2 regions of the Actinoplanes sp. NPDC004185 genome follow, and region 2 is predicted to be linked to the other one. Evidence: riboswitches for the same ligand, from Rfam matches in the RefSeq annotation. Region 2 holds a riboswitch; the other holds the start of a gene.
What was found. Region 2 has a riboswitch for S-adenosylmethionine ahead of thrC (threonine synthase). Riboswitches for the same ligand answer to the same signal wherever they lie in the genome.

Region 1 (15,114 bases), on a different contig from region 2:
GGCCTGGTCCGTCCCCGGCCCTTCGGTGAGCGCCTCGCCCGCCGCGCCGGCTGCGGCATCGTCCCCGGTCCCGGCTTCGTCCCCGTCCCCGGCCACCGTCGTCAGCAGCGGGTGGGAGCTCACCGTCTACTACACCGCCGTGCAGAGCCTGCACGACGGTGAGCCCGAGACGGTCACCGGCTGCCGCGGGCTCGACTGCGCGCACGGCCACGATGACCTTGGTGAGTATCCCGCCGACTTCGTCGCGGCGGTCAAGGACGAGGGCACCGGGCGTACGACGGCCGGCACGTACCTGAACTGGTCGTACGACATCGGCTACTGGCTGGACACCGCTGCCCGGGACACCGACGGCGCCCCGCTGCGCCCGTTCGTGTCCGCCGCGGCCGACCCCGGGGTGCTGCCCCGGGGCACGACCTTCCGCGTCGCCGGCTGCGGGCACACCGACGATGGAGCCGCGGCGCCCGGAGAGGTCTGCACCGCTCTGCGCCAGGCCGGCTGGACCGTGACCGATGAGTTCACGCCCGGCCTCGGCGGCCGCAAGCACCTCGACCTCTACATCGGCGAGGAGACCGGACCCGGCTTCACCGACTCGGCCTGGTATCTCACCCTCACCGGGGCCTCGGTCAGGACGCGTACCGCTTAGCGGCGCGCTCGCGGGCCTTGGCCGCCTCGGTCTCGCGGTCCTTGGGTGGCGCGGCGGTGACGAGCTCGGCGAGCAGCTCCTCGGTCGCCGCCGCGACCGCGGCGACCGCCCGGTCGAACGCGGCCTGGTTGCGCTGCGACGGATTCGTCGCCCCGGCGACCTTGCGCACGTACTGCAGTGCGGCCGCCCGGACCTCGTCAGAGGTCGCGGGCGGCTCGAAGTTGTGCAGCTGGCGAATGTTTCGGCACATGGCAGCAGCGTAATCACTGCCGGCCCGTCAGGGCAGGACGCCCGGAGGGAACCATTCCACGGTCCGGAAGTCGCCGGTCTCCACCGTCTCGTAGGGCGCGCCGCTCACGCACAGCGGCACCGACTCGGTGCTGCCCGGATCGATCACCCAGCTGTATCCGACCCGGTCGTGCCGGCCGTGGTCGTACACCGTGAAGCCGCGGCGCACGCCGATGAACCCCTTGAGGCTGCTGGCGGTGATGATCCCCGTCGCGACCGCCACCGGGCCGCCGACCGCCAGACAGTCGATCCGTCCGCTGAACCAGGCCCCCTCGGTGCCGAGGTAGTGGCTGACCCGGAACGTCCCCCGGGCGTCCGGACCGAGGCCGTGGGCGTCGAAGGTGAACCGGATGTCGTCACCGGCGGCCCGCCACAACGTCGCCGAGCCGACCAGGCTGGGCTCGGTCGGCGCCGGGCGGGTGGCCGACGCGGCGCCACCGGACGTGATCAGGACGGCGGCCGCGGCGGTCAGGGCGAGAACTGCGCGCTTCATCATGCTTCCTCCAGGTCTCGGGTACTTCCGACATGGATCAGCCTGGTCCGTCGTGGCCCGCCGCGACTCCCGCCCGGGAGGGAACCGGCTCCCTCTCAGGAGGGACTCACAAAACCCGACTCGTACGCGGCGATCACCGCCTGGGTACGGTCGCGGGCGCCGAGCTTGGCCAGCACGTTGCCGACATGGGTCTTGACCGTCTGCACGCCCAGCACCAGCCGCTCGGCGATCTCGGCGTTGGACAGGCCCCGGGCCATCAGCCGCAACACCTCGGCCTCGCGGCCGGTGAGCTCGGCCGGGGGCCGACGGCTGCCGTACGCGGCCGCGAGACGCCGGATCGCCGCCGGGAACAGCAGCGACTCGCCGGCCGCCACCACCCGGATCGCCGCCAGCACCTCGGCCGGACGGGCCCGCTTGAGCAGGAAGCCGCTCGCCCCGGCGCGCAGGGCGGCGTACACGTACTCGTCGTGCTCGAAGGTCGTGATGATGAGGATGCGCGGTGGGTGGGCGGCGGTGGCGAGCGCGTGCCGGGTGGCCTGGAGTCCGTCGATCGCCGGCATCCGCACGTCCATGAGCACCACGTCGGGGCGCGTACGGGCCAGCAGCGGCGGAACGGCGGCCCCGTCGGCGGCCGCGCCGACCACGGTCAGGTCCGGGGCGGTCGAGATGATCGCGGTCAGCCCGATCCGGACGAGCTCCTCGTCGTCGACCACGGCCACCCGGATCGGCTCGGCGGGGGTGCTCACCGGGGCCACTCCGCGCGTACCCGCCAGTCGTCGCCGTCCGGACCGGCGACCAGCTCGCCGCCCAGCAGCGACACCCGTTCCCGCATCCCGGCCAGGCCGCGGCCGGGCAGCGGATTGCGCACCTCGACGACCAGGTCCGGACCGCGGGTGCTGACCCGCAGCGTCACCGGCGCCGGTGCGGCGTGCCGCAGCGCGTTGGTCAGCGACTCCTGCACGACCCGGTACGCCTCCCGGGACAGTTCCGCGGGCACGTCGTCGAGCGCGCCGGTGGTCATCACCTGCGCGCCGACGCCCGCGGCGAGCCGGGGGAGGTCGCGCAGGTCCGGTTGCCGGATCACCGCCGCCTGACCCTGCCGGGGCGGGATGGGGTCGGCGGGGGAGCGGCCGGGCCGGTGCCGCTCGTCGCGGAGCAGGCCGAGCACCTGGTCCAGGTCCTCCATGGCTGCGCGGCCCGTCTCCTCGATCGCGGTCAGGGCCCGGCGTGCGAAGGCCGGATCGCGGTCCAGCAGCTCACCGGCCGCGGCCGCCTGCAGCACGCTCACCGTCAGCGCGTGGCCGACCGAGTCGTGCAGGTCGCGGGCCAGCCGGTTGCGCTCGGCCAGCCGGCGCGCCTCGGCCCGTACCGCCGCGACCCGTTCATCGGCCGACGGGCCCAGCAGCACCGGCGCCATCACGGCGGCCAGGGCGCCCAGCCCGGCGGTCGCGTAGCCGGTGGCGAGCAGCAGGGCCACCCCCAGCAGTCCCAGGCCGGCGGCCGGCCAGCCGGAATGCGTCATGATCAGCTCCGCGGCGACCGGCACGGCGACGAACAGCGCCAGCCCGACGATCGCGCCCACGCCGAGATGCACGGCGAACCACAGCGCCGCGCGCACGCGTGCCTCCGGGGCGGGCGGCGCGGGCGGGTCCGGCAGCTCGACGCCGAGCAGCCAGCGGGCGGCGGCGATCTCCAGCACCCGCGCGCCGTGCAGGAACGGCGGGGTGAGCCCGATGACGGCGGTCGCGGCGCCGAGCACCACAACGAGGGCGGCCGGCGTGCCGTCGTCGGCCGCGAGCCGGGCCAGGCCCACCCCGACCAGCCCGTACGGCAGCAGCAGAACGCCGCCGAGCAGCAGGAACGCGCCTCGCCGGTACGTCGTGGCGAGCACCAGCGGCCGGATCACCCGGGTCGCGGGGGACCGCTCGGCCACCGCCGCGGGCGAGGTCCGGGGGGCCACGGAGGACATGCCGGGACCCTAGTGCGCCACGGCACCGGCCGCTGCCCCGGCGGGATCCGGACCCCGGGCCCGGATAGGTTCTGCGGATGACCGTGGACGTCGATGAGTCGGAGCCCGCTGCCGTTGCGTCGCCCGGGCGTCACCGGCGGTGGCTGGTCGCTCTGCTCATCGTGGTCATGCTGGGTCAGATGGCGGCCGCCATGGTGGTCACCTCGGTCCAGCAGACGCCGACCATCGACGAACCGGTCTACGTCGGCGCGGCCGTCACCTACGTCCAGCAGCACAGCCTGCGCTACAACCCCGAGCATCCGCCGCTCGGCAAGCTCATCATGGCCGCCGGGCTCGCGTTCGCCGACCCGCACCTCGATCCGCGCTACCGGGGCGACCAGTCCGAGCTGGGCCGGTACGTGCTCTACGAGGCCGGCAACGACCCGTACGAGCTGATGTTCGCCGCCCGGCTCCCGATGATCATCCTGACGCTGCTGTTCGGTCTGGTGGTGTTCGCCTTCGCCCGGGACCTGACAGGACCGGTGGGCGGGCTGCTCGCGCTGGCCCTGTACGCCTTCTCGCCCGATCTGATCGCCCACGGGTCGCTGGCCACCCTCGACGTGCCGGCGGCCGGTTTTCTGCTGACCGCCACGTGGCTGCTCTGGCGGGCCCGGAACCGCCCGTGGCTGTATCTGCCGCTGGCCGGGCTGGCGCTCGGCGCTGCCCTGGCGACCCGGATGAGCGCGCTGCCCGCGGTGCCGGTGCTGATGGTCCTGGCGTTCCTGGCGGTCAAAGGGCTGCGCGGGGTGGCCGCCGCGGCCGGGGTCGGGGTGGTCGCCCTCGCCGTGGTGTGGGCCAGCTATCTCGTCGTCGACCCGACGCTGCATTTCCTGACGCCGATCGGCCTGCCCGAACTGCACGGGCTGAAGCGGACGGTGGTGAACCTGATGCCCCTGCCGGAGCCGTACCGCGACGGCATGCGGATCCAGTTCGGCTTCGAGCAGCACACGTTCAACGGCTTCCTGTTCGGCGAGGCGTACCGGGGCTCGCGCTGGTACTACCTGCCGGCGGCGATGCTGGTGAAGACGCCGCTGGGCATGCTGGTGCTGTGGCCGGCCGGCGCGCTCACCATGCTGACCGTGGCCCGGCTGCGGGTCGCGGCCATGTACGTGCTCGTGACGCCGACGGTGCTGTTCGTCGTGGCCATGACGGGCGCCCGCAACTACGGCAGCCGGTACGCCATCTTCCTGCCGGTCTTTTTGGCCGTGGCCGCGGCGGCGGTGCTGACACTGAGGTGGCGCTGGGCCCGGATCACCGCAGCGGCGCTGGTGGCGTTCGTCGCGGTCAGCTCCGTACGCACCTTCCCGTACTACCTGCCGTACTCGAACGAGGCGTTCGGCGGGCCGGCGAAGACCCACCTGCGGCTGCACGACTCGAACGTCGACTGGGGTCAGGACCTGGGCCGGGTCGCCGACCGGCTGCGCGAGCGCTATCCCGGCGAGCCGGTCTGGCTGCTGTACAAGGGTGCGGGGGTGCCGGCCGCGTACGGCATCGCCGCGAAGGACCCGCGCGGGGTGCCGCCGGCCGAGGTGCGCGGTCTGCTGGTGGTCTCGGACTCGACGATCGCGGGGGCCACCGGCCGCACCCGGGCCCTGATCGCCGGCAGCGGCACACCGATCGACTCGGTGGGCCACTCGATCAGCATCTACCGCCGTCCCTGACCTCGCCCGCCCCGCGGGTCAGCCGGCGGCCGGTTGCAGGCCGAACTTGCCGTTCTCGGCCCGCAGCAGCAGGAACTTCGGCGTGGTGCGGGTGCCGTCCGGGTTGAAGCTCAGCGGGCCGCTCATCGCCGTCAGGTCGGTGGCCGCGATCGCCTTGCGGACCGCCTCGCGGTCGGTGCTGCCCGCCCGCTTCACAGCATCGAGCGCGACGTTCACCGCGTCGTACGCCTCGACCGTCGACGGTCCCGGCGGTGTGCCGAAGGCCGCCTGGTAGCGCTTCGACCAGTCGGCCAGCTCCGGCAGGAACTCCGGGAAGATCAGAGCGGTGCCGTACACGCCGCGGGACTGGGCGGGGGTGAGGTTGTCGAGCAGCGGGCCGTCGGTCGCGCCGTCGCCGACGACGATCTTGCCGGTGAAGCCGTGGCCGCGCAGGTCCTTGATGAGCTGACTGGCCTCGGCGTAGTAGCCGGTGTAGTAGACGATGTCGGCCCGGCCGGCCCGCACCGAGCCGGCGATCCGGGAGTAGTCCGGTGCGCCCTGGCTCAGCTCGAACTGGCCGGTCACCGTCAGATCGCCGGTGCGCTTGGCCGCCGTGGCCGTGGACTCGGCCAGCGTGACCGGGAAGCTGGTGCCGTCGTGCACGACCGCGAGCCGGCGACCGCCGAGGCGCTTCATCCAGTCGACCGCGAAGTCGGCCTCGGCGGTGACGGTGCCGCAGATCAGGAAGACGCTGTCGTACTTCGGCGCCAGCAGGTCGGTGGAATTGGACTGGGCCACGACCATCGGCACACCGGCCGCCCGGAAGATCTTCAGGGTGGGTACGGTCGCGCTGCTGCAGTAGCCGCCGACCGAGGCGACGATGTCCTGGCCGACCAGCGTCCGGGCGGCGGTCACGGCGGTGCCGGGGTCGCAGGCGTCGTCCTCGACGGCCAGCTCGACCTGCCGGCCCAGGATCCCACCGGCCGCGTTGGCCTCACTGATCGCCAGCCGGGCCCCGTTGACCATGGCCTCGCCGGACGGGCTGCTGCGCCCGGTGAGCGGCACGAGGGTGCCCACCCGGATCGTTCCCGACGACGGCGCGGGCGTGCCCGCGGTCTCGGCCGCGGGCCCGCCGCAGCCGGCCGCGGCGGCCAGTACGACAGCCACGGCGACGCTGGACAGCACTCTGCGGCTGCGCAATGGGACCACACCCCGTCCTTCGGCTCATGGGTCTCATCGGTCCCCGGGCCGGTCACCTGAGCCCATTCGCCTTCACCACCGCCCGTCGCTGCCGAATAGAGCGCCGTGATCAGCCGCATCCGGGGACGCAGTGTCGCGATGACGGCTGCCCTGGCGGGGGTGCTGCTGGCGCTGGCCGGCTACGTCATCCAGGGCACGGTGCACACCACCCGGGCCACGGAGCAGCAGAGCCACGCGCTGGTCGTCGACTCGCTGTTCTTCGAGGCGCGCATCGCGATCGCCATGCAGGAGGTGAACCTGCGGCACTACCAGGTCGAGCCGTCCGTGGCCGTCCAGCAGCGCTTCGACCAGGTCGTGCTGACGGCGAACGACACGCTGGCGCAGATCATCGCCGGGAACACCGGCCAGGCCCGGGCGGACGCGCTGCGGTTGCGGGAGGAGCAGCTGGCGTACCAGGCTCTCGCCGAGCAGCTGATCGCGCTGATCGCCGACAGCGACCCCGCGCACGTCCAGCTGGACCGCCTCGAGGTGACACCGGCCTTCTACACGCTGCAGGACGACGTGGACGAGGTGTCGCGGGCGTACCACGACGCCGCCCAATTGCAGGTGTCCGCGTTGCGCCGGACCCAGGTACGGCTGCTGGTCGGCACCTCGGTCGGTTTCGCGGTGGGACTGACCCTGGTCGGCATGATCCTGCGGCTGGTGCTGAGCTACCAGCGGCGGCTGGTCGAACAGGCCGCGGCGAGCCGGCACCTGGCCCTGCACGACCCGCTCACCGGTCTGCCCAACCGCACCCTGTTCGGCCAGCGGATGCAGACCGCCCTGGCCGGCGTGACGGCGGGCAGCGTCCATCAGGTCGCCCTCATGGTCATCGACCTGAACGGGTTCAAGGCCGTCAACGACACCCTCGGCCACCACGCCGGTGACCTGGTGCTGCTCGAATCCGGCCGGCGGCTGGCCGCCGGGGTCGGCGCCGACGGTGTGGTGGCCCGGCTGGGCGGCGACGAGTTCGCCGTGCTGCTGCCCCGCGTCGCCGGGGCCGCCGAGGCCACCGAGCTGGCCGAGCGGCTGGTCGGGGCGCTGCGCCGCGACTTCGTCCTGGCCGAGGGCCCGGCGGCGATCAGCGGCAGCCTCGGCATCGCGCTCGGCCCCCTGCACGGCGCCGGCGACGAGCTGTTCCGGCACGCCGACGCGGCGATGTACCGGGCGAAGGGCAACGGCGGCGGGGTCGCCGTCTACGACGCCGCCGAGGACGCCGAGATCCCGGACCGGATGCAGCTCTTCGCCGACCTGCGGGCCCTGCTCGACAGCGGCGATCCGGCCGGTCAGCTGCGGCTCTACTACCAGCCCCAGGTACGCCTCAGCGACGGCGTCGTGACCTCGGTCGAGGCGCTGGTCCGCTGGCAGCACCCGGAACGGGGACTGCTGTTGCCGGCCACGTTCCTGACCGTCGCGGAGAGCCGGGGCCTGGAGATCCGGCTGACCGACCACCTGCTGGGGCTGGCGGTCCGGCAGGCCGCGCGCTGGCTGGCCGAGGGCCACACGTACCGGGTGGCGGTGAACGTGTCGCCCGGCTGCCTGATCGACGCCGGTTTTGTCGCCCGGGTGCTGAGCACGGTGGCCGACGCCGGCCTGCCGCCCCAGCAGCTGTGCCTGGAACTGACCGAGACCAGCATCATGGCCGACCCGGACCGGGCGGTCCGCGCGCTGCACGAGGTCCGCGAGCACGGCGTCACCGTGTCGGTCGACGATTTCGGCACCGGCTTCAGCTCGCTGGCCCAGCTGCGCCGGGTGCCGGCCGACGAGCTCAAGATCGACCGTACGTTCGTCCGGGACCTGACCCCGGGCACGCCCGACGCCGTCATGGTGCGCAGCGCGATCGACCTCGGGCACAACCTCGGTCTGTCCCTGGTGGCCGAGGGCGTGGAGGACGTGGCCGCGCTGCTGCGGCTGCGCGAGATGGCCTGCGAGTACGCCCAGGGCTACGCGCTGAGCCACCCGGTGCCCGCCGACCGGCTCCCGCAGGCCTGCCGCGACGCCGAGCACGTCGTGCGCCACGCGGTCGGTGCCGCACTGACCGCCTGATCCGGGGTGTGGACGGCCGCCGCCGGGGTATGCGCGCCCCATGGATCAGGACGGCCTGCGCGCGAGCATGACCTTCATCGGCAACGCGACGACCGTGTTGCGGCTCGGGGACTTCACCCTGCTGACCGACCCCAACTTCGTGTCGGCGGGCAGCCGGGTGCACCTGGGCTACGGCATGTGGACCCGGCGCCTGCTCGACCCGGCCTGCTCGGTCGCGGAGCTGCCGCCGCTGGACGCGGTGCTGTTGTCGCATTTCCACGGCGACCACTGGGACCGGGTGGCCACGGCCGAGGTGGGGAAGACGACGCCGATCGTCACCACCCGGGAGGCCCAGCGCAAGCTGCGGCGCCGCAAATTCGAGGACGTCATGGGCCTGCCGACGTGGGAGAGCCACGAGCTCTCGCGGGGACGGCAGCGGCTGCGGGTGACCTCGGTCCCCGGCCGGCACGGTCCCGGCCTGATGGACCGGCTGCTGCCGGACGTCATGGGCTCGGTGGTGGAGCTGGAGGAGGACGGCCGGTGCCGGCTGCGCCTCTACATCACCGGCGACACGTTGTACCGGCCGTTCCTGGAGGAGGTGCCGCGGCGCTGCGGCGACATCGACGCCATGATCATCCACCTCGGCGGCACCAAGATCCTGGGCATGCTGCTCACCATGGACGACAAGCAGGGGGTGGCGACGACCGAGGTGATCCGGCCGCGGCTCACCATCCCGATCCACAACGACGACTACGTGGTGCAGAAGCTGCCGCTGAGCGCGTTCCTGCGGCGGGCCGGGGAGCACGGCCTGACCGGGATCCGGCCGATCACCCGGGGGAACAGCCTGGAGCTGCCGCTGCGCTGAGCCGGTGGCCCGGCGCAGCGGCAACCCCGCCGGCTACGCGGTCGGTGCGGCCGCGGCCATGACCTGCGCGGTGCGCTCCCAGACGCGGTGCAGGCCGAGCGCGGTGACAAGCTGCTTGCGGTACGCGGCCGTCATGCCGTCGGCCAGCAGGATGCCCGGTGCCTCCACGTCGATGCCCGCGGTCCGCAGCGCCTGAACGCCGTCACCCCAGGCGCCGAGGGCCTTGGCGTGGCGGAACGCCTCCTGCAGCAGCACGGTCAGCTTCACGTCCGCGAGGTCGCCGGCGCCGCCCGCGACCAGGATCGCGTCGTACTCGATCGACCGCGTGGTCAGCAGCGTGCGTTCGATGATCTCCTTCCGCAGGCCCTTGACCAGCTCGCCGCCGTGCGACGCGATGACCCGGACGAAGGCGCCCTGCGCGGTCAGCGCGTCCCGCAGCTTGCCGATCCCGGCGAGGTCGGCCTTCGGACCGGCGACCACGCCGACGACGCGGCCGGCGATCGGGCCCGGCACCCCGGTGACCTGCGACAGGGCGGCGGAGACCCGGACCGCGGCGACCGGCGTGCCGGCCGGGGCGGGCAGGCCGAGGCCCGCGGCGACCTGGGCGCTCAGGCCGGTGTCCACCTTCGCCAGCACGCCGAGCATGCGCTCGCGGATCGCCTGCTCGTAGCACTTGCCGAGCTCGAAGGTGAAGGCCTCGGTCAGGTGGATCCGCTCGACCTCGCTCAGGCTGGCGTAGAACATCGCCGGCTGGCTGAAGTGGTCGTCGAAGGAGACCGGGTTGGCCCGTACCTTCGCCCCCTCGACCAGCCGCGGCACGTGCACGAAGCCGCCCTCCGGCTCGCTCGCCGGGGCCGGGCCCTCGGCCCCGGCCAGGCTGTTGGGCAGGTACGGCGCGATGCCGCGGTGCACGGCGGTCTGGTGCATCCCGTCGCGCAGGTTGTCGTTCACCGGCGCGTGCGGCCGGTTGATCGGCAGCTGCGGGAAGTTCGGCCCGCCGAGCCGGGTGAGCTGGGTGTCCAGGTACGAGAACAGCCGTGCCTGCATCAGCGGGTCGTTGGTGACCTCGATGCCGGGCACCAGGTGGCCGGTGTGGAAGGCGACCTGCTCGACCTCGGCGTGGTAGTTGTCCGGGTTGCGGTTCAGCGTGAGCAGGCCGATCGGCTGCACCGGGGCCAGCTCCTCCGGCACGATCTTGGTGGGGTCGAGCAGGTCGATCCCCTCGAAGGTCTCCTCGGCGCTGTCCGGCATCACCTGGATGCCGAGCTCGTACTCGAGGAAGGCGCCGGCGTCGATGGCGTCGGCCATGTCCCGGCGGTGGAAGTCGGGGTCGACCCCGGCCGCGAGCTGCGCCTCCTCCCAGACCAGCGAGTGCACCCCGGCCACCGGCTTCCAGTGGAACTTCACCAGGTGGGTGCCGCCCTCCGCGTCGACCAGGCGGAAGGTGTGCACCCCGAAGCCCTCCATGGTGCGGTACGAGCGCGGGATGCCCCGGTCGGACATGTTCCAGAACACGTGGTGGGTGGCCTCGGTGTGCAGCGAGACGAAGTCCCAGAACGTGTCGTGGGCCGACTGGGCCTGCGGGATCTCCCGGTCCGGGTGCGGCTTGCCGGCGTGGATGATGTCCGGGAACTTGATGCCGTCCTGGATGAAGAACACCGGGATGTTGTTGCCGACCAGGTCGACGTTGCCCTGATCGGTGTAGAACTTCACGGCAAAACCTCGGGTGTCGCGCACGGTGTCGGCGGACCCGCGCGATCCGAGCACGGTCGAGAAGCGGACGAAGACCGGCGTCTCCTTGCCGGCCTCGGCCAGGAAGCCGGCCTTGGTGACCGACGCCGCGCTGCCGTACGCCCGGAAGACGCCGTGCGCGGCGGCCCCGCGCGCGTGCACGACCCGCTCGGGGATCCGCTCGTGGTCGAAGTGGGTGATCTTCTCCCGCAGGTGGAAGTCCTCCAGCAGCGAGGGCCCGCGAGGTCCCGCCTTCAGCGAATGGTCGGTGTCACTGAGCCGCAGACCCTGCGCTGTGGTGAGGAACTCCCCGGTCTGGAGCCCCTGTTCCGGCGCCAGTGCCCCGGTCAACGGAGTGGTCGCCGCCGGTTCCATGGCGGCCGGGCTCGGCACGGTGGGCTCTGACCTGCGGGGGCGCTTCACTGCCATCTACTGTCCTCGTCTCGAGACCGGGCACCGGGAATCCGGCCCCTTTCCCGCTTGCCCCCTCATGATCGTCCGAAACGCGCTATTGGTCTATTTCCCGACCGCGCTGTGCGCCGCGAAGGCCACCGCCCGGCGGGCCACCACGGACCCGGCGGTCGTGATGGCGTTGTGCCCGGCCGCCGGCACCACATCGGTCACGGCGTACGGCGTCAGCCGGGCAGCCTGCCGCAGCCAGCGCGGCGGCGCGATCGGGTCGTGCTGGCCGCGCAGGAACAACACCGGCGCCTGGACCAGCGGCAGCCGGTGGTCGATGCGATGACGCACGGACAGCCGCAGAGTGGTCAGGATCCGGCGGGGCCGCGCGTCCCGGACGTCGGCCGCGATGATCCGGGCCTGCCGCGCGTCCTCCCACACCAGGTCGGCCAGCCAGCGGCGCGCCTGACCGGTGGCGGTGGGCGCGGCCGGATCCACCGTCGGGCCGACCAGGACGAGCGCGGAGACCAGATCGGGCCGCCGCACGGCCAGTTCGACGGCGATCTGACAGCCGAACGAGTTGGCGAGCACCTGCGCGCCGGTGATGCCCTCGGTGTCCATCCAGGCGGCGATGACCGCGGTGTGCTGCTCGACGTCGAAGACCTGCCGGGGCTTGCCGGACAGGCCGAAGCCCGGCAGATCGGGCACGTGCACCGGCCCGCCGGTCAGGGCGGCGGCTGTCGGCATCAGGTAGCGGTGGGAGACGGCCAGCCCGTGCAGCAGCACCCACGGCCGGCCGGTGGCGGCGGCGGCCCGGGAGCGTACGTGCAGCCGCAGGCCGGCCACCGCGGTCCAATGGCTGACGAATCCCTGGGCGGTCCGCGGTGCGGCCCGGGTCAGCCGGCGCTGGCCGGGGGTCATCCGTGCAATGCGTCGTATCACCTTCCGTACATACCCCCGGGCATCCGGGCGAATCTCGGATGCCCCGATCGGCGGAGGCGCCGCGGCTGCTCAGCCGACATCGGCCGCGCGGCGGTCGTAGAGCGCGGCCATTGTGCGGAGCGGCCACTGTGCGGTGCGGCCATCGTGGGCGCGGGCATCGTGCGGCGGGGTGGGCGCGCGGCTCGGGCGGTCCGGCAATGCCGGGAGGTCAGCTGGGGTGGGCTGTCAGCTTGCCCAGCGCGACGGCCAGGCGGTCGACGTCGCTGTCGCTGGTGCCCAGGCCGAAGCTGGCCCGCAGCAGTCCCGGCGTCGCGCTGCCGCAGCCACCCGTGCCCGTGTCCCCGGTCAGCCGCCGGGTCAGCGGATGGGCGCAGAACAGCCCGGCCCGGACCCCGATGCCGTACTCGCGGGCCAGCCGGTCGGCGATCACCGCGGGGTCGTGGCCGGGCAGGGCGAGCGACACGATGCCGACCCGGGGCTGCCGAACGCCGAACACGCTCACCGGCCGTACGCCCGGGACCCCGGCCAGTCCGTCCCGGAGCCGGCCCAGCAGCTCCTGCTCGCGCTCGTGCAGTGCGGTGCGGTCGGTGCGCAGCAGCGCCGCACAGACCGCGGCCAGCGACACCGCGCCGAGCAGGTTGGGGGTGCCCGCCTCGTGCCGGGCGGCACCGTGGGCCCACGTCACGTCCCCGGCGGCGGTCCCGACCGCGGTGCTGGCGCCGCCGCCGCTGAGGTACGGCTCGGCGGCGTCGAGCCAGTCGGCCCGCCCGGCCAGGACCCCGGCGCCGAACGGGGCGTAGAGCTTGTGCCCGGACAGGGCGAGATAGTCCGCGCCCAGGGTGGCGAGGTCGACGGGGGAGTGCGGTGCGAGCTGCGCGGCGTCCACGACGATCCGGGCGCCGTACCGGTGGGCCACGTCGGCCAGCCGCCGCACCGGCCAGATCTCGCCGGTCACGTTGCTCGCCCCGGTGACCGCGACCAGGACCGGCCCGCCCAGCCTGGGTTTGTCCAGCCCGGGTCCGCTCAGGCCGCGCAGCGCTCGCTCGACGGCCGCGACGGCCTCGTCCGGGCTTGCCGGGGTGGGCAGTCGCAGCGGGCGGCGCCACGGCAGCAGGTTCGCGTGGTGCTCACCGTCGAAGACGATCGTGGTGGCCTCAGGCGGCAGGGCGCGGGCGAGCAGGTTCAGCGCGTCGGTGGTGTTGCGGGTGAAGATCACCGCGTCGCCGGTCCGGGCGCCGATGAACTCGGCCACGAGGTCGCGGGCGCGTTCGTATTCCAGGGTCGAGGTCTGGGAGCGGATGCCGGTGCCGCGGTGCACGCTGCCGTACCAGGGGAGCAGGCTCTGCACGGCGTCCGCGGCGGCGCGCACGCACGGGGCGGTCGCGGCGTAGTCCAGGTGGGCGAACGGGACCGTCGTGCCATCGGGCAGGTCGACAGTCAGGTCCGTGCCGACGACGTCGAGGTCGGTGTGCTGCAGGACGAGGGACATGGAGCTGCCTCCGGGAGGTCGGGGACCCCGCCCCGGGGCCCGCGCTTGCCCACGTCGGTGTCGACGCCGGCCCGGTCCTCACCCGGAGCACCCCATCGCGAACACAAGGGTTGCCGGCCAGCAAGCCGGGGCTTCGCGCTGGCACTCATGACCTGAAGGCACCTTAGCAGAGTGCCGGTGGCCCCTGGAGGAAGTGTCGTACCCATGCGGCAGAGTGTCAGGGGTGCGTAGCCCTACCGCCCCTGACACCGCCCGCCCCCGCGACTGGCTGCCGAGCTTTCTGGCGCTCGCCGCGATCTGGGGCACCAGCTTCCTTTTCATCAAGGTCGGCGTCCGTGAGCTGCACCCGCTGTGGCTCACCTTCGCCCGGGTCACCGCGGGCACGGCGGTCCTGCTGATCGTGCTCGCGGTGACCCGCGACCGGCTGCCTCGCGACGCCCGTTTGTGGGGCCATCTCGCGGTCGTCGCCGCGCTGGGCGTCTCGCTGCCCTTCACCCTCTTCGGGTACGGCGAACAGCGCGTCTCCTCGGTGCTCGCCGGCATCTGGAACGCGGCCACCCCGCTGGTCGCGTTGCCGCTGGCGGTGCTGGTCTTCCGCACCGAGGCACTGACTCCGCGCCGGGTGGCCGGCATCGCGACCGGCTTCCTGGGCGTGCTGGTGGTGCTGGGCGTCTGGCGGGACCTCGGCGGCTCGCAGCTCACCGGGCAGCTCATGTGCTTCGGGGCGGCGATGTGTTACGCCGTCGCGATCCCGTACCAGAAGAAGTTCATCGCCGGCCGGGCCGGCTCCGGGGTGTCGATCGCCGGCGGCCAGCTGCTGATGGCCCTGGCCCAGCTCGCCGTGCTGGCACCACTGCTGGCCGGCGCGCCGCCGGCCCCGGCGCAGCTGTCCCTGCAGGTGGTGCTCTGCGTGCTGGCGCTGGGCGCCCTCGGCACCGGGCTGGCGTTCGTGCTCAACATGCGGGTGATCCGGGTGGCGGGCGCGAGCACGTCGGCGTCGGTGACCTATCTGATGCCGGTGGTGGCGACGGTGGTCGGCGTGCTGATCCTGGGCGAGCACCTGGTCTGGAACCAGCCGCTGGGCGCGCTGATCGTGCTGACCGGCGTGGCGATCTCCCAGGGGGCGCTGTCCCGCCGCCGCGGTGCCCGGCCGCCGGACGACCCGGTGGCGGCGAGTCCCGGCCCGGCGGCGGCCGCCCCCTGACCGGTGCCTCAGGCCTGCCCGAGGATGGCGGCGCGGGTGGGGCGCCGGTCGAGCTCCATGAAGCGGTCGGCGCCCTCCAGCCCGGCGAAGCCGGCCCGCCGGTAGACCTCGTGGGCGTCCTTGGTGGCGAGCAGGAAGCGGAGGACAC
Region 2 (15,114 bases):
CGTCCTCGTTGAGCCGGCTGTCCAGGTAGCCGATGTCGTCCAGCAGCTCCTCGGGCGCCTCACCCGACCATCGGACGAGCCGGTAGCCGGCCGCCGCGGGGCTGTCGTCGGGCAGGGCGCCGGTGAGGTCCAGCCGGCTGCGGATCTCCACCAGCGCCGGGATCGCGCCCACGGCTTTCGCGAAGGCCTCGGCGTTCACCGCCTCGCCGATCAGATGCCGGCGGCCGAGCGCCTCGGTGCGGCTCACCGCGAAGGAGAGCAGGGCCCGCCCGGTTCCCCGGCGGCGGTGATCCGGGTGGACGAAGAGCTCGACGTTGACGTTGGCCAGGTTGTCGAGCTGCGGCAGGAACAGCTCCAGGTGGCCGGCCGGGGTTCCGTCACGGACGGCGAGGTACTGCTCCGTCTTGCTGCCGGGCCACGCGTGCCGCAGCCGGGTGCTGTAGGTCTCGAAGGTGCTGAACGGGATGTCGGGGGCTTCGGCTCCGGCGGCGGCCCGGTCGATCTCGTAGGCCGCCCGCTCGTCGACGAGGGGGACTATGCGCAGCATCCCGACAGAGTGCGCCGCCGCGCATCACACCGCGACTGAGATTTGGTCGGGAGGACGCGCGCACAGCGCCTCCGGCACTGGGTCGTTGGGCCCCTAGGAGATTGTCGCCAAGCTCGAAAGTGGGGCCGCGTACGGCGTCGCGTCCTCCCGCGTAGAGCATCCTGCCGAGCCGAGGATCGCCGCGCAAGTCCTCGCGGGTAGGAATTCTCGACGTTAGGCAGAGTGCTGACTACTCAGTGTCACCCGAGCAGGCCGGCATCCCGGGCGCCGCGGAGCGACGGCTTGATCCGGTGGGTGGGTCCGACCTGGCCCGCGACGGCGTCCAGGGTCTTGAGGCCCTCGCCGGTGTTGTAGACCACCGTCTCCTTGTCCGGGTCGAGCTTGCCGCCGGCCACCAGCTTCCTGAGCACGGCCACGGTCACCCCGCCGGCGGTCTCGGCGAACACGCCGGTCGTGCGGGCGAGCAGCTGGATGGCGTCGCGGATCTCGTCGTCGTCGGCGTAGTCCATCCAGCCTCCGGTGCGGGTCACGGCCTCGATGGCGTACGCGCCGGCGGCCGGGTCGCCGATGTTGAGCGACTTGGCGATGCCGGTCGGCTTGACCGGGATGATCTGGTCGGTGCCGTTGTGCAGCGCGGTGGCGATGGGGTTGCAGCCGGCCGACTGGGCGCCGAAGACGGTCCAGCCACCCTCGGGGGCCTCGACCAGGCCGATCTCCACCAGCTCGGTGAACGCCTTGTCGATCTTGGTGAGCAGCTCGCCGCTGGCCATCGGCACGACCACCTGGGCCGGGATCCGCCAGCCGAGCTGCTCGGCCACTTCGTAACCCAGAGTCTTGGAACCCTCGGCGTAGAACGGGCGCACGTTCACGTTGACGAAGGCGGTGTCCTCGAACTCGTCGGTCTCGACCAGCTCGCCGCAGAGCCGGTTGACGTCGTCGTAGGAGCCGTCGATGGCGACCAGTTCGCCGCCGTACACCGCGGTGGTGATGACCTTGCCCTGCTCCAGGTCGCCCGGGATGAAGACGATCGAGGGCACCCCGGCCCGGGCGGCGTGCGCGGCCACGGAGTTGGCCAGGTTGCCGGTGGAGGCGCAGGCGAAGCGGGTGAAGCCGAGCTCGCGGGCGGCGGTGAGGGCCACCGAGACGACCCGGTCCTTGAAGGAGTGGGTCGGGTTGGCCGAGTCGTCCTTGACCCACAGCGGGGCCCGCAGGCCGACCTCGGCGGCCAGCGCGGCCGCGCTGACCAGAGGGGTCAGGCCGGGGTCGAGGGTGACGCGGGTGGCCGGGTCCTGGCCGGTGGGCAGCAGGGCGGCGTAGCGCCAGATGTTCTGCGGGCCGGCCTCGATCTGCTCGCGGGTGACCGCAGCCAGCGCGGCGGGGTCGTAGGCGACCTCGAGGGGGCCGAAACACTCATAACAGGCGTGCTGCGCAGCCAGCGGGAACTCGGCGCCGCACCCACGGCACACAAGGGCACGGGCGGGGCTGGTGGACTGGCGGGGGGCGTCGACGGTGGACGTCACAATGAGGCTCCTTCTCATCTTTCCCCCGGCGTCGGTGGACGCACGTGGGGACGGAATTAGCACCTGCCACACGCTGGGCCTCGTCATCGAGACATGTGTGGTGGTTGCCGGGGCGTCATCGGGCCGTTCCCTCAGCCCCTCTGGATGAGGTATTCAGTTGTGACCCACACCTTACGGCGTGGGCGGCCAAAGCGCTGCCAAGCATCCCGAGGTGTGAGCGACGTCCTTCCTCGTTTCCGGGACAACCAAGATCAAATTCATGTCGTGCCTGGTTGCCTGGTGCTGACCGTCGCTCCCGCCGAGACCGGGCGAGGGCGGCCAATCGCCTGGCGGCTCATGAACGGCCACCCTCACCCTGCCAGGTCCGTGCACGGCGCAACCCGGCGGAACGGTGGCGGAGAGTGAATAGGGTGACGGCGTGAATGCTGTCCTCGAGATACAGGGCCTGCGCAAGACCTATCGCAGCCGCAAGGGGGTGCGCCGGGCGCTGGACGGCTTCGACATGGTCGTCGAGGCCGGGCAGGTGCACGGCTTCCTGGGGCCCAACGGCTCGGGCAAGACCACCACGCTGCGTACCCTGCTCGGCCTGATCCGGCCCAACGGCGGCCGGATGGCCCTGCTGGGCCGGGAGGTGCCGCAGGCCCTGCCCGAGGTCGCCGGCCTGGTCGGCGCCATCGTGGAGAGCCCGCAGTTCTTCGGCAACTTCTCCGCCCGTGACACCCTCTCCCTGCTGGCCGACGCCGGCGGCGTCGAGCGGGTGCGGGTCGACGAGGTGCTGGAGCTGGTCGGGCTGCGCGACCGGGCCACCGACCGGGTCAAGACCTACTCGCTGGGCATGAAGCAGCGCCTCGCGGTCGCGTCCGCCCTGCTCAAGAACCCGCGGCTGTTGATTCTGGACGAACCGGCGAACGGCCTGGACCCGGGCGGCATCCGCGAGATGCGCACGCTGATGCGCAACCTGGCCGAGTCGGGGATGACCGTGGTGCTCTCCAGCCACATCCTCGGCGAGATCCAGCTCATCTGCGACTCCGTCACGATCATCTCGGCCGGGCGCCGGGTGGCGGCCGGTGGGGTCGCCGACGTGCTGGCCCAGCACGCCACCTCCTCGGTACGGGTCCGCGTCGAGTCGCTCGCCGACCTGACCAGCTCGGCCGGGGCGCTGCGGGAGATCGGCGCCCAGGTCGTCGTCGAGCCGGATCACCTCATGGTCAGCGGCATCGCGCAGCCCGGAGCCATCACCCGGACGCTCGCCGCCCGCGGCGTCTACGTCAGCGAGCTGGCCCCGGTCGCAGTCGACCTGGAGAGCGTCTTCCTGGAGCTCACCGGCACCGCGCCGGTCGAGGGTGAGCATCGCCAGGTCGACGAGTCCGCGGCTGCCCCGGCGATCAACGGCGGGTGGGGTCAGTGAGCCTCTACACGGCGGAGACCCGCCGGCTGACCAAGCGCCGGTTCACCCGGTTCTTCGTGCTCGGCACGCTGCTCGTGCTGGCCGCCATCGTGGCCGGGATGTTCTTCACCAACCACAAGGCGTCGCCCGAGCGGCTCGCCGCCGCGCAGGCCGAGGCCGACAGCCAGTACCAGATGGCCGTCCGGCAGGCGACCAAGGAGACGGCGGACTGCCAGGCGGCCCAGGGCACACCGGCGGCGCAGAACTATCCGCCCTGCGACCAGATCTACCAGCCGGTCCGGGACGACTTCCGCGCCGAGTGGTTCATGGACCCGACGTTCACCTTCCGCGAGCAGTTCGGTTTCCTGGTGACCGCGCTGGCCGCGTTGCTGGCGGTGATGGCCTTCGTGATCGGCGCGACCTATGTGGGCGCCGAGTGGAGCAGCGGCGGCATGATGAACCTGCTGCTGTGGCGACCGCGGCGGCTGCAGGTGCTGGGCACCAAGCTCGGCGCGTTGCTGGTGAGCCTGGCCGCGTTCACGGTGGTGGTCTCCGCGGTGTGGACGGGTCTGTTCGCGCTGACCGCACAGTTGCGCGGCACGCTGGCCGGGATGACCTCGGGCGCCTGGCAGTCGATCCTGCTCATGGAGCTACGCGGTCTGGTGCTGGTGCTGGTGGCGGGCGCGGTGGGCTTCGGGCTCGCCTCGCTGGGCCGGCACACGGCGATGGCCCTGGGCGCGGCGATCGGGGCGATCATCGTGTTCCAGTTCGGCCTCGGCACCGTGCTGACGCTGGCCAAGGTGCCGTTCGTGGAGGCGTACCTGGTGCCGGTGTGGACCCAGGCCTGGATGGACAAGTCGGCCGTGGCCACCGACTGGGACTCGTGCGACTACTCCAGCACGGCCGGGTGCGAGCCGGCCACGGTCACCATCACGTGGCCGATGGCCGGCGGGGCGCTGGCGGCGGTGGTGCTCCTCGTTGTGGGGGCCGCTATGTGGACTATGCGTAGCCGAGACATCACTTAAGGTAGCTTCGGCTGGATCGGCACTCACGGACGGCGGGGATCGCCGGCTGCCACTATGCTGGCGATCCCCTTCGTACATCTGTGCGTGCTCTCCCACCGCCCAGGAGCGCCATGCAGCCCGACGCCTCTCTCAACCAGCAGCAGCACGTGCCCGCTCCCCGCGAGGAGACCCCGGCCGAGCCGCCCGTCGAAGCGCCCGCCCTCACCGAGCGCGAGGTGCAGATCCTCGCGTTCGAGAGCAAGTGGTGGAAGCACGCCGGCGCCAAGGAGCAGGCCGTCCGTGACGCCTTCGGCCTCTCCTCGACGCGCTACTACCAGCTGCTCAACGGCCTGCTGGACAACCCGGCGGCGCTGGCCCACGACCCGGTCCTGATCGGCCGGTTGCGCCGGCTGCGCTCGACCCGGGCCCGCACCCGCCGCCGCTAGCCGGGGGCGTGCGTGGAGGCATAGGCCTCCAGCCACGCGACCTGCACCGGGTCGAGCGAGGCCCGCACCCGCTTACGGGCGGTCGCCACGTGCTCGGCGGTGACCGTGGAGGCGTCCAGCGACTCCCGCATCGCCGACAGCGCCGCCTCGCGGATCAACGCGGCACAGTCCGCGGCGGAGAAGCCCTCCAGCTCGGCCCCCAGCTCATCCAGGTCGACGGCGCTGTCCAGCGGCACGGACTTGGCCGAGGCCCGCAGGATGGCCGCCCGTGCCTCGCCGTCCGGCGGCGGCACGAAGACCAGCCGCTCCAGCCGGCCCGGCCGCAGCAGCGCCGGGTCGATCAGGTCGGGCCGGTTCGTCGCGCCGATCACCACCACGTTGCGCAGCGACTCCACCCCGTCCAGCTCGGTCAGCAGCGCGGCCACGACCCGGTCGGTCGTGCCGCCGTCGGTGGACTGGCCGCGGGTCGGCGCCAGTGCGTCCACCTCGTCCAGGAAGACCAGGGTCGGCGCGGCCTCGCGGGCCCGCCGGAAGAGCTCCCGGACCGCCCGCTCGCTCTCACCGACCCACTTGTTGAGCAACTCGGCGCCCTTGACCGACAGCACGTTGGCCTTGCCGGTGCCGGCGATCGCCTTGACCAGGTATGTCTTTCCGCAGCCGGGCGGGCCGTAGAGCAGGACACCGCGCGGCGGCTGCACCCCGAGCCGGGCGAACGTGTCGGGATAGGTCAGCGGCCACAGCACCGACTCGGTCAGGGTCTGCTTGACCTCGGCCATGTCACCGACGTCGTCCAGCGTGACCTGGGCGACCTCCAGCGTCGACTCGGCCATCGAGGTCGGCCGGATCACGTCCAGCGCGCCCTCGAAGTCGGCCATGGTCACGGTGGGCGACTCGGCCTCCTTCTGGCGCAGCGCGGCGCGTACCCCGGCCTCTCGGGCCAGCGCACCCAGGTCCGCGGCGACGAAGCCCGGGGTACGCCCGGCGATGTCGTCCAGCCGCACGTCCTCGGCCAGCGGCATGCCCCGGGTCAGCACCCGCAGCTGCTCGCGCCGCATCGCCGCGTCCGGCAACGGCACCGCCAGCTGCACGGCCAGCAGATCCGGCGCCCGCAGCCCGGTGTCCACCGCCTCCGGGCGGCTGGTCGTGCACACCACCGCGCCCCCGGCACGCAGCAGCTCACCCAGCACCTGCCGGAACACCGTGGACAGCGGGCCGGGCTCGTCACGCGGGGCGAGCGCCTCGACGTCGGCGATCAGCAACACCGTCGGACCGCCGGCGCGGGCGTCCCGGGCCAGCTCGCGCAGCCGGGCCGCGGCCGAGTCGTTGGTCAGCGCCGCCAGCTCCGGGCCCCAGACCGCCAGCACGGTCGCGCCGACGTTCGCGGCGACCGCGTGCACCAGCGCCGACTTGCCCGAGCCGGCCGGACCCGTGACCAGCACCCCGAGCGACACCGTGGTGCCCAGCCGGCCGAGCACCTCGCCGTGGTGGAAGCCGAGGTCGAGCAGCTCGATCAGCTCCTGGGCCTGGGTACGCAGCCCGGGCAGGTCGTCCAGGCTGGGCGGGGGCGTCTCGGGATCGGTGGAGGCGGGCTGCCGGGCAACCTCGGCGGTGGGTGCCGGCTGGTCCCGTACGGTCGAGAACTCCCCGTCCTGCCAGCCCACCACCGTGTCCATCGTGACCAGAGCGGCATCGGCGTCCTCGACCGCGACCACCGTGAGCAGCGTGCTGGTCCAGGCGTAGCCGACCCGGTTGGCCAGGCTGCGCCGGGCGGCCTCGACCAGCGACCGGTTGCCCGCGTCGAGCAGCACGTCCTGCGGCAGCAGCGAGACGTTGTCGCCCGCGGTGACCACCTTGCCCAGCAGCGCCAGGCGCAGCATCTCCGGCGACACCACCGCGACGATCTCGGCCGGGCCGGTCAGCGTGACCCGCCGCGCCTGGACGACCGGCACGGGCGTCACGGTCACCTGGCCGCCGTCGCGCAGGCCCAGATTGCCGATGATCAGATCGTCGGCGTAGAGCAGGGCCCGGCTCGCTGTCGGCTCGGCCCGCGCGGCGAGACCCGCGGTGGTCCGCCGGCCGGCCAGGCGCAGCGGATCGCCCGGATTGATGGCGAGCGCGGCCATCACCTCGGGGTGCAGGCGGACGATGCCGCGCCGCGCGTCGAGGGCCGCCGTCCGCTGGGTCACGGTCAGCGTGAGGTCGTCTGGCACCGGGGAGGCCTCCGTTTGGACGAGGGGACTAGGTTGACACGCTAGCCGTCGTACGCCGCCCGGGGAGGCACCACCGCGATGAGGCTTCGTCACGCCACTTTGGCCGTTGTCACGCTGACCCTGCTGGGGGCCGCCGGGTGCGGTGACGACTCCGACGACAAGACGCCCGCCGCGCGGGCACCGGGCGCCTCCGCGGCACCGTCCGCCAACGGCGGACTGGGTGGCCCGGGAGCCTCGGCCGCACCGGGTTCCCCGGCTGCTCCGGGCACGCCACCCACGGAGGGCACGTCCGCCGCCGAGCCACCGAAGAAGGGCGGCGGGGCCGCGCGGGGCAAGCCCGCGGTCTCCCCCGACGTGCTGACCCCCGCCGGGATCGGCCCGTACCAGGTGGGTGTCCAGCAGGGTGAACTGACGTCAGCCCGCCTGGTGGGCAAGGTCACCAAGACCAGGGACACCTGTACGACGGCCAAGGGCCTGGATGAGTACCACTCGCCGGCCCTGGCGTTCACCGGCGGCAAGCTCCAGCGCCTCACCGTGACCAGCCCGAAGGTGACCACTCCGAAGGGTGCCAAGGTCGGCACCGGCTACGCCAAGCTCAAGGGCATGTACCCCGGCGGCAAGCAGCTCGACGACTGGGTCGGCGCCGGCGCCTGGTACGCGGTCGACGGCGGCAACGCCCTGCTGTTCCGGATCAAGGACGACAAGGTGGCCTCGATCGACGCCGGCGCGGGTCCGGCCGTGCAGTTCTTCTACACCGACAAGCAGGGCTGCTAGGGACGTTCACAGCTCCCGCTCAGCGGCCCGCGGCTAGCGTGGGCCGCATGTCTGCCCTCACGACCCGGCTCCGCCGTGCCCTGCCCCGAGTGACACGGCGGCGGGTGGTGGCCGGTTCGGTGGCTCTCGTCCTGATCGCCGCCCTCATCGGCTGGGCCGCGCTGCCCGAGCGCCACTCCTGGACGGCGGTGGACCAGCGGCTGACCGTGCTCTCCGGCCCGTCCGGCACCGAGCCGATCGACCTGGACACCCGGTTCTACCTGCCGTCCGGCGGCGGCGACGTGCCGGCGGTGCTGCTCGGTCACGGGTTCGGCGGCAGCAAGGAGTCCGTCAGCGACGACGCCGAGTCGCTGGCCGACCGCGGGTACGCCGTCCTGACCTGGACCGCCCGCGGCTTCGGGCGCAGCGGCGGCGAGATCCACCTGGACAGCCCGGACTACGAGGTCAAGGACGCGCAGCGGCTGCTGGACTGGCTCGCCGCCCAGCCGCGGGTGCGCACGGACGCGGCCGGCGACCCCCGGGTCGGCGTGGTCGGCGGCTCGTACGGCGGCGCGCTGGCCCTGCTGCTCGCCGCCCAGGACCCCCGGGTCGACGCGATCGTCCCGCTGATCACCTGGAACGACCTCGGCAAGGCGTTCTTCCCGCAGTCCGCGACCGGGGTCACCGCCCCCGGCGTCTTCAAGAAGAGCTGGGCCGGCCTCTTCTTCGGCAGCGGCTCGGGCCCCCTGGCTACGGGCGCGGTGCCGGTTCCGCAGGCTCCGGTCGCCAACCCCGCCTGTGGTCGCTTCGCCGCGGACGTCTGCGCGGCGTACCTCAAGATGGCCACCACCGGCACCCCGGACGCCGCGACGACCGCGCTGCTGCAGCGCTCCAGCCCGGCGCCGGTGCTCAACAAGATCAAGGCGCCCACGCTGCTCATCCAGGGCGCGGTGGACACGCTGTTCCCGCTCTCGGAGGCCGACGCCAACGCGAAGGGCATCGCGGCGACCGGCACGCCGGTCCGGGTCGCCTGGTTCACCGGCGGCCACGACGGCGGCTCCGGCCCGCAGACCGACCAGGACCGCACCAAGTTCCTCACCGCGCAGTGGCTCGACCACTACGTGAAGAAGGACGGCGCCACCCCGGCGAACAGCTTCACCTACTCGCGGGTGGCCGGCTTCAGCGCGCTGGACCGGGGGCTGGTCACCAACGGGTATTCCGATCCGGCGTACCCCGGTCTGACCGGGACCGGCCGGGCCGAGGTCACCGTCAGCGGCGACGCCCAGCCGATCGCCAACCCGCCGAACGGCAATCCGGGCGCACTGTCCTCGCTGCCCGGCGTGGGCGGCCAGCTCAGCTCCCTGCTCGGCAGTGTGGCCGGTGACCTCGCCGGCCAGCACGCCGAGTTCGACTCGGCGCCGGTCACGGACGCCATCGAGGTGGTCGGCGCGCCCACCGTGCGGCTGCGGGCGGCGTCCCCGACCGGCTCGGCGACGCTGTTCGTCAAGCTCTACGACGTCGACCCGAACGGCACCGCCACCCTCAGCGGCGGACTGATCGCCCCGGTCCGGCTCACCGGGCTGCCCACCGACGTGAGCGCGGCCCAGCCGGTCACCGTGACGCTGCCCGCGATCGTGCGCCGGATCGACGCCGGGCACACCGTCCGGGTCACGGTGGCGACCTCCGACCAGGCGTTCCTGACGCCGCCGGACCCCACGACCTACACCGTGGCGGTCGAGCCGGCGGTCAGCCTGCCCACGGCGGTGGGCACGCCGATCGCCAACCCCCAGGTCGTCTGGCGGTACGTGCTGCTGGGCGTGCTCGCCGTCATCATCGCCGGGCTCGTCGTGGTCCTGGTCGTGCGCCGCCGCCGGCTGCGCCGCCACGAGGCCCCGACGGTCGACGAGTACGCCGACACGCCGCTGGTCGTGCGGGGCCTGCGCAAGGCGTACGGGGACGGTTTCGTCGCCGTCGAACGGGTCGACTTCACCGTCGAGCGCGGCCAGGTCGTCGGCCTGCTCGGCCCCAACGGCGCGGGCAAGACCACCACGCTGCGGGTGCTGATGGGCCTGACCATGCCGACCGAGGGCGACGCACTGGTCTTCGGGCACCGGCTCGAGCCCGGCTCGCCGGTGCTGTCCCGGGTCGGCGCGCTGGTCGAGGGCCCCGGCTTCCTGCCGCACCTGACCGGCCTGCAGAACCTGCACGCGTACTGGCAGGCGACCGGCCGGCCGGCGGCGGACGCCCGCTTCGACGAGGCGCTGGAGATCGCCGGGCTCGGCGACTCGGTGCACCGCAAGACGAAGAACTACAGCCACGGCATGCGGCAGCGGCTGGCGATCGCCCAGGCCATGCTGGGCCTGCCCGAGCTGCTGGTGCTGGACGAGCCCACGGACGGGCTCGACCCGCCACAGATCGCCGAGATGCGCCGGGTCCTGAAGCGCTACGCGACCGACGGCCGGGCGGTGCTGGTCTCCAGCCACCTGCTCGCCGAGGTGGAGCAGACCTGCACCCACGCGGTGGTGGTGAACAAGGGCCGGATCGTCGCGGCGGGCCCGGTCGACGACATCGTCGGCGAGAGCCCGTCGGTGCAGCTGGAGGTGTCCGACGTACCGGCCGCCGAGCAGGTGCTGGCCGGGCTGAACGTGCGGTCGGTGACGCCGGAGGGGGCTTCCGGGCTGATCGTGGACATGAACGGCACGCCGCGTACCGAGGTGGTCGCCTCGCTGGTGCGCGCCGGCGTCGGGGTGGACCGGGTGGTGCCCCGGCGGCGCCTGGAGGACGCGTTCCTGGCCCTGGTGGGCGACAACTCGCGAGGAAGTGGAGACCGATGAGCGCGGCTGCGACGGGCTACCGGGCGACGGCCACCATGCCGTTGCTCGCCGAGGTACGCCGGCAGGCCTCCCGCCGCCGGACCCAACTGGCGCTGGGCTTCATGGCCCTGCTGCCGGTCATCATCCTGCTGGCCTTCGAGTTCGGCGGGGACGGCGACGACGACAACGGCGGCGGGGCGTTCGCCAGCCTGGTCGACCTGGCCACCTCGGGCGGGCTGAACTTCGCCCTGTTCAGCATCTTCGTGTCGGCGGGCTTCCTGCTGGTCGTGGTGGTCGCCCTGTTCTGCGGCGACACGGTGGCCAGCGAGGCGAGCTGGGGCAGCCTGCGCTATCTGCTGGCCGTCCCGGTCCCCCGGGCCCGGCTGCTGGGCGTGAAGCTGGTCGTGGCGCTGGGCTACTCGCTGCTGGCCCTGCTGACCCTGGCCGGCACAGCCCTGCTGATCGGCACTTTGCGCTACGGCTGGCATCCGCTGGGCAGCACGGTGGCGGCGGAGATCCCGGCCGGCGAGGGCGTGCTCCGCCTGCTGGCGATCCTCGGCTACCTGGCCGTGGTCCTGCTGGTGGTGGCCGGCCTGGCGTTCCTGCTGTCGGTCCTGACAGACGCGGCCCTGGGCGCGGTGGGCGGCGCGGTGCTGCTGTGGATCCTGTCCGGCATCCTGGACCAGATCACGGCACTGGGCTCGATCCGCAACTTCCTGCCGACCCACTACAGCGACGCCTGGCTGGGCCTGCTGTCGACCCCGATGCAGACGGACGACGTGGTGAAGGGCGCCATCTCGGCGGTCTGCTACGCGACGATTTTCTGGTCCCTGGCGTTCTACCGCTTCACCCGCAAGGACATCACTTCCTGACCCGGCTCAGCGCGGCACGAAGACCAGTCCGACGGCGAGAAAGAGCAGCATCGTGGGGATCACGGCGACGTGGCCGGCCGCGAGCGTGCGGCCGTAACCAGGCACGGCCCGGTGATAGCGGTCCGTGGCCATGTCGAACGGCCAGGGTCCCGGGTCGTCGCCACCGGTGAGACCCGCACCAATCGCCGCATACAGGCAGCGGAACAGCCGCTCCCGCCGGACGTAGTAGGCGTCCAGCGCCCAGAAGATCAACGCCGGCGGCACGGCGAGCAGCGTCAGCGCCGTGCTGATCGGACGCTGGGTGGTGACCAGCGCGACGACCACCGTCACCAGGGTTACCGACCAGCCCCGGATGACGAACGAGTTCTGGGACAGCCGGGCGATGACCGCATGGGTGTCAGCCAGATGCCGGAGCCGCACCTCCTGCTCGGCGCTCATCGCCTCCGGACCCGTCCGCGGGTCAGGCTCCGGCACCTCGGAGCCGTGCGGCGAGCGCCTCGATCTCGTCGTCCAGACCGGCTTCGCGTTCTGCCCGGGCCTCGCGACTCGCTTCATTGATCTCTTCCATGGCAGTGCGGTAGCGATGCTCGGCACGGTGGATCCCCACTTTCGCGCGGTCGCTGTCGTGTCGCTCACGCAGCTCGGTGGACTTCTCGTGCAGCCGGTTGCTGATGTCGAGCTGCCGGCCCAGCAACGCGTCGTAGGTGGTGGTCCGGCTCATGAGCTTGGTCAGCACCGGGAGGCAGTCGATCGCGATCAGCAGCAGCCGGAGCAGCCAGGAGCCGACCATCACGAACATGCTCTCGGAGGCGAGCGTGCCGAGGGCCTTGTCCTCGTCCAGGATGCCGATCGAACCCTGCGCCTCCCGCTTCTCCTTCACCTTGTCGGCGATCTGCTGGTTGACCGCCGCGGTGTAGCCGGCGGTCGCCGAACCGTCAGCGGCAGTCAGCTCGGTGATCCGGCGGTTGACGGCGACCAGATCGGCCTGGTGCTCGTCCAGATCGCTGGAGGCCCGGTACCGATCGGCCTCGGCCCGGTTGCGGCGGCAGTTGGGGCCCTCGCCGGAGCGCCCGGTCAACCCCGCGCCCTTGGTGCCGTTGCACTCGGTGCGGGCCAGTTCCTCGCGCCGGGCCAACTCCGTGTTGATCTTCTCGATCGTGCCCTGCACCGTCTTTCGCTGGGCCTGGGCGAGGACCAGTTCCTGGCGTACGCCGTCCGGGCTGTCCGCCGCATTGAGCAGGAAGCCCGTGCAGTCCGCCGCCGGCGGGGCCGCATTCGCCTGGACCGCGTTGCAGTCCTTGAGCCGGCTCTCGTAGTCGGTGACGGAGGTCCGCCGCTCCTCATTGATCTGGGTGTGGATCGCCGGCGCGAAGACCATGAGCAAGAGCGGCTCGGCGATGACCGCACCCATCAGGAAGGAGATGATCAGCCGAGGCAGGAAGGCCCGCAGCTTCGCGCCGCCCAGGTGCGGGCCGTGGGTGCTCGCCACCAGCCAGCCGTCGAAGCTGAGGATCAGATAGCCCCAGATCAGCGCCACGACCGGAATGAAGAACACCGGGATGTCGACCGTCTTGAGCAGCACAGCCATCGAGAATGCGGCCATCACCGCCGTGTTGACCACGATCGCGCCGAGTCGCGTGTAGCGGGGCCGCTCCTCCGGAACCCAGTCCAGGATGGTCTCGTTGAGACCGGCGACCTTGCGCAACATCCGGCCCGGGCCGTACTCGGGCCGGGAGGGCCGGAACGGCTCCGTGCGGCCCGGGTCGTGATCATCCGCACGGTGTTGCGGCTGGATGATGACCGATTCAGACATCTTCGTCTCTGATTCCCTGGTCGCGAGGAGCATTCTCCGGCAGCTCGCCGGCTGGTTCGGCCGGCCCGCGCAGCGAGGACATGTCGGCGGAGTCCACTGCCGGCTGGGGCAGATCCATCACCTCGGCCAGCAACCGGTCAGCCTGCATCTCTGAGCTGTTGAAATGCCCACGCTCGGTCATCTGCTGAAGCAGGCCGACCTTCATGCCCAGCTTCGCCTTCTGGTCCTCGCGCTCGTGCTGCTCCCGCAGCAGCCGATCAGCGCGCTCCTGCTCGTCCTTGCGGAGCTGATCCGCACGAGCCTGGTCGGCCAGGCGCAGCCGCTCCTCATGCTCGCGCTGGAGGCGGGCCTCCTTTCGCTGCCTGGCTTCCCGCTGGTCGTCACGATCGGCCGCCTGCAGCTGCAGCCGCTCCTCCCGCTCGCGCTGGGCCATCAGCATCCGGGCTTCTCGATCGCTCTCGTCGAGCGCGCGAAGCTGCTCGGAGAGCGTGGTCGCCTCGATCCGGCCGTCGGCGAAAGCGGCCATCAGCGCATACCGCGGGTTGTCGCCGATCGTGTCCATGTTCAGGGCGAACTCGCGCCGGGCGAAGTCGGATCGCCGCGCCGCCAAATCCCGCTCGTGATCGGCGTCGGAGGCGGCGATCGCCTGGTTGCGTTCGTGGTCCCGGTCGGCGAGCCGGTGGTGATGTTCCTGGTCGCTGCTCTCCAGCGTGTAGCCGTTGAGCTTCTGACCCGCGGTGAGGCGATGCAGGTTGGCCTGCTCCAGTTCGGCGAGACGCTGGTCGAGCGTCTTGTCCAGGTGTGCAGCCTCGTACTTGCGGAGCACCTCAGGGCTGCTGACCTCGACGCTGGCGACCGAAACGGTCAGGCCGGGCACGGACGGACGGCAGATCGTCAGGTAGGCCTTCACCTGTGCACTGACGATGCGGCGTACGTCGTTGACCGCGGTGAGGGGGTGGTCGAGCCCGAGTTCGAAGATTCGGTTGTGGGCCTTGAGGTGGCTCCAGAGCGCGCTCTCGGCGTTGATGCCGCCACGTACCACGGCCACGGGGTCCTCGACCGTGCAGACGAAGGTCACCATGACCTCGAAGAAGGACGCGTCGGCGGAGGGGATCTCGAGCCGGACCACGACGGGGGCGTCGCGCCGCATGTCCACCATGCTGACGTGGGTCGCCTGGACGACCCGCTCATGCGTACCGTCCATCTTGTCGCTGTCCAGCACGTAGTCACCGTTGACGCGGTAGACCAGCACCTGATGCGAGTCGGGCTGCAGGAGCTCGCTGCCCTTGCGGGCCGGCCGGCGGAACCACTTGGCTTTTTCCGCTTTGTCCAGCCGCCGGCGGCCGGCGATCGGATAGGTGATAGTCATGCGGCCCCTCCAACAAGGCTCAATGAGATGGCGTCCAGACAGGCCAGCAGCACGTCCGCGGACGAGTCCCGCTGACCGCGGCGCAGCTGCCGGTCGACGTTCAGAAAGTCCCGCTTGAAGGGCAGGTGCTCCCGGCCGGGCAGGGCCCGCGAGAGCGCGGCGCCGACCAGCCTCGCGTCCTCACGAGGCGTGTCGCTGATCTCCCGCAACAGCCGCAGCCCACGGCGCAGGGCGACGATCGCCTCGCGCCGGAACGGGCGGTACCGGATCACCCCGGCCCAGATCCCGGCGATGACATCGAGACGCTCAGGATGCCGGTGCAGGTATTCGATGATCGCCGGTCGCCGGGTCGTCACGCTGGTGATCTCGAGGACCGAGAG

Region 1: linked by a shared signal. The riboswitch ahead of ACWEOZ_RS16405 (aminotransferase class V-fold PLP-dependent enzyme) and the one ahead of thrC (threonine synthase) in region 2 are both predicted to bind S-adenosylmethionine.

What each region holds. Positions count from the first base shown of each region.
Region 1 covers NZ_JBSGFR010000014.1:32,527-47,640, reverse strand. The annotation lists gene ACWEOZ_RS16460 (hypothetical protein) at 1-643, shown strand, start outside; gene ACWEOZ_RS16455 (DUF2277 domain-containing protein) at 624-893, opposite strand; gene ACWEOZ_RS16450 (hypothetical protein) at 921-1,424, opposite strand; gene ACWEOZ_RS16445 (response regulator) at 1,520-2,170, opposite strand; gene ACWEOZ_RS16440 (sensor histidine kinase) at 2,167-3,393, opposite strand; gene ACWEOZ_RS16435 (ArnT family glycosyltransferase) at 3,471-5,093, shown strand; gene ACWEOZ_RS16430 (branched-chain amino acid ABC transporter substrate-binding protein) at 5,112-6,272, opposite strand; gene ACWEOZ_RS16425 (putative bifunctional diguanylate cyclase/phosphodiesterase) at 6,411-8,357, shown strand; gene ACWEOZ_RS16420 (MBL fold metallo-hydrolase) at 8,398-9,201, shown strand; gene ACWEOZ_RS16415 (catalase) at 9,235-11,361, opposite strand; gene ACWEOZ_RS16410 (alpha/beta fold hydrolase) at 11,449-12,252, opposite strand; gene ACWEOZ_RS16405 (aminotransferase class V-fold PLP-dependent enzyme) at 12,482-13,762, opposite strand; SAM riboswitch class IV at 13,799-13,915, opposite strand; gene ACWEOZ_RS16400 (DMT family transporter) at 13,986-14,966, shown strand; gene ACWEOZ_RS16395 (GNAT family N-acetyltransferase) at 14,975-15,114, opposite strand, start outside.
Region 2 covers NZ_JBSGFR010000018.1:132,562-147,675, reverse strand. The annotation lists gene ACWEOZ_RS20315 (GNAT family N-acetyltransferase) at 1-547, opposite strand, end outside; gene thrC (threonine synthase) at 787-2,067, opposite strand; SAM riboswitch class I at 2,079-2,218, opposite strand; gene ACWEOZ_RS20305 (ATP-binding cassette domain-containing protein) at 2,486-3,475, shown strand; gene ACWEOZ_RS20300 (ABC transporter permease subunit) at 3,472-4,479, shown strand; gene ACWEOZ_RS20295 (DUF3263 domain-containing protein) at 4,491-4,904, shown strand; gene ACWEOZ_RS20290 (AAA family ATPase) at 4,901-7,114, opposite strand; gene ACWEOZ_RS20285 (hypothetical protein) at 7,193-7,888, shown strand; gene ACWEOZ_RS20280 (alpha/beta fold hydrolase) at 7,936-10,701, shown strand; gene ACWEOZ_RS20275 (ABC transporter permease) at 10,698-11,552, shown strand; gene ACWEOZ_RS20270 (hypothetical protein) at 11,559-11,990, opposite strand; gene ACWEOZ_RS20265 (DUF4407 domain-containing protein) at 12,013-13,365, opposite strand; gene ACWEOZ_RS20260 (hypothetical protein) at 13,358-14,587, opposite strand; gene ACWEOZ_RS20255 (hypothetical protein) at 14,731-15,114, opposite strand, start outside.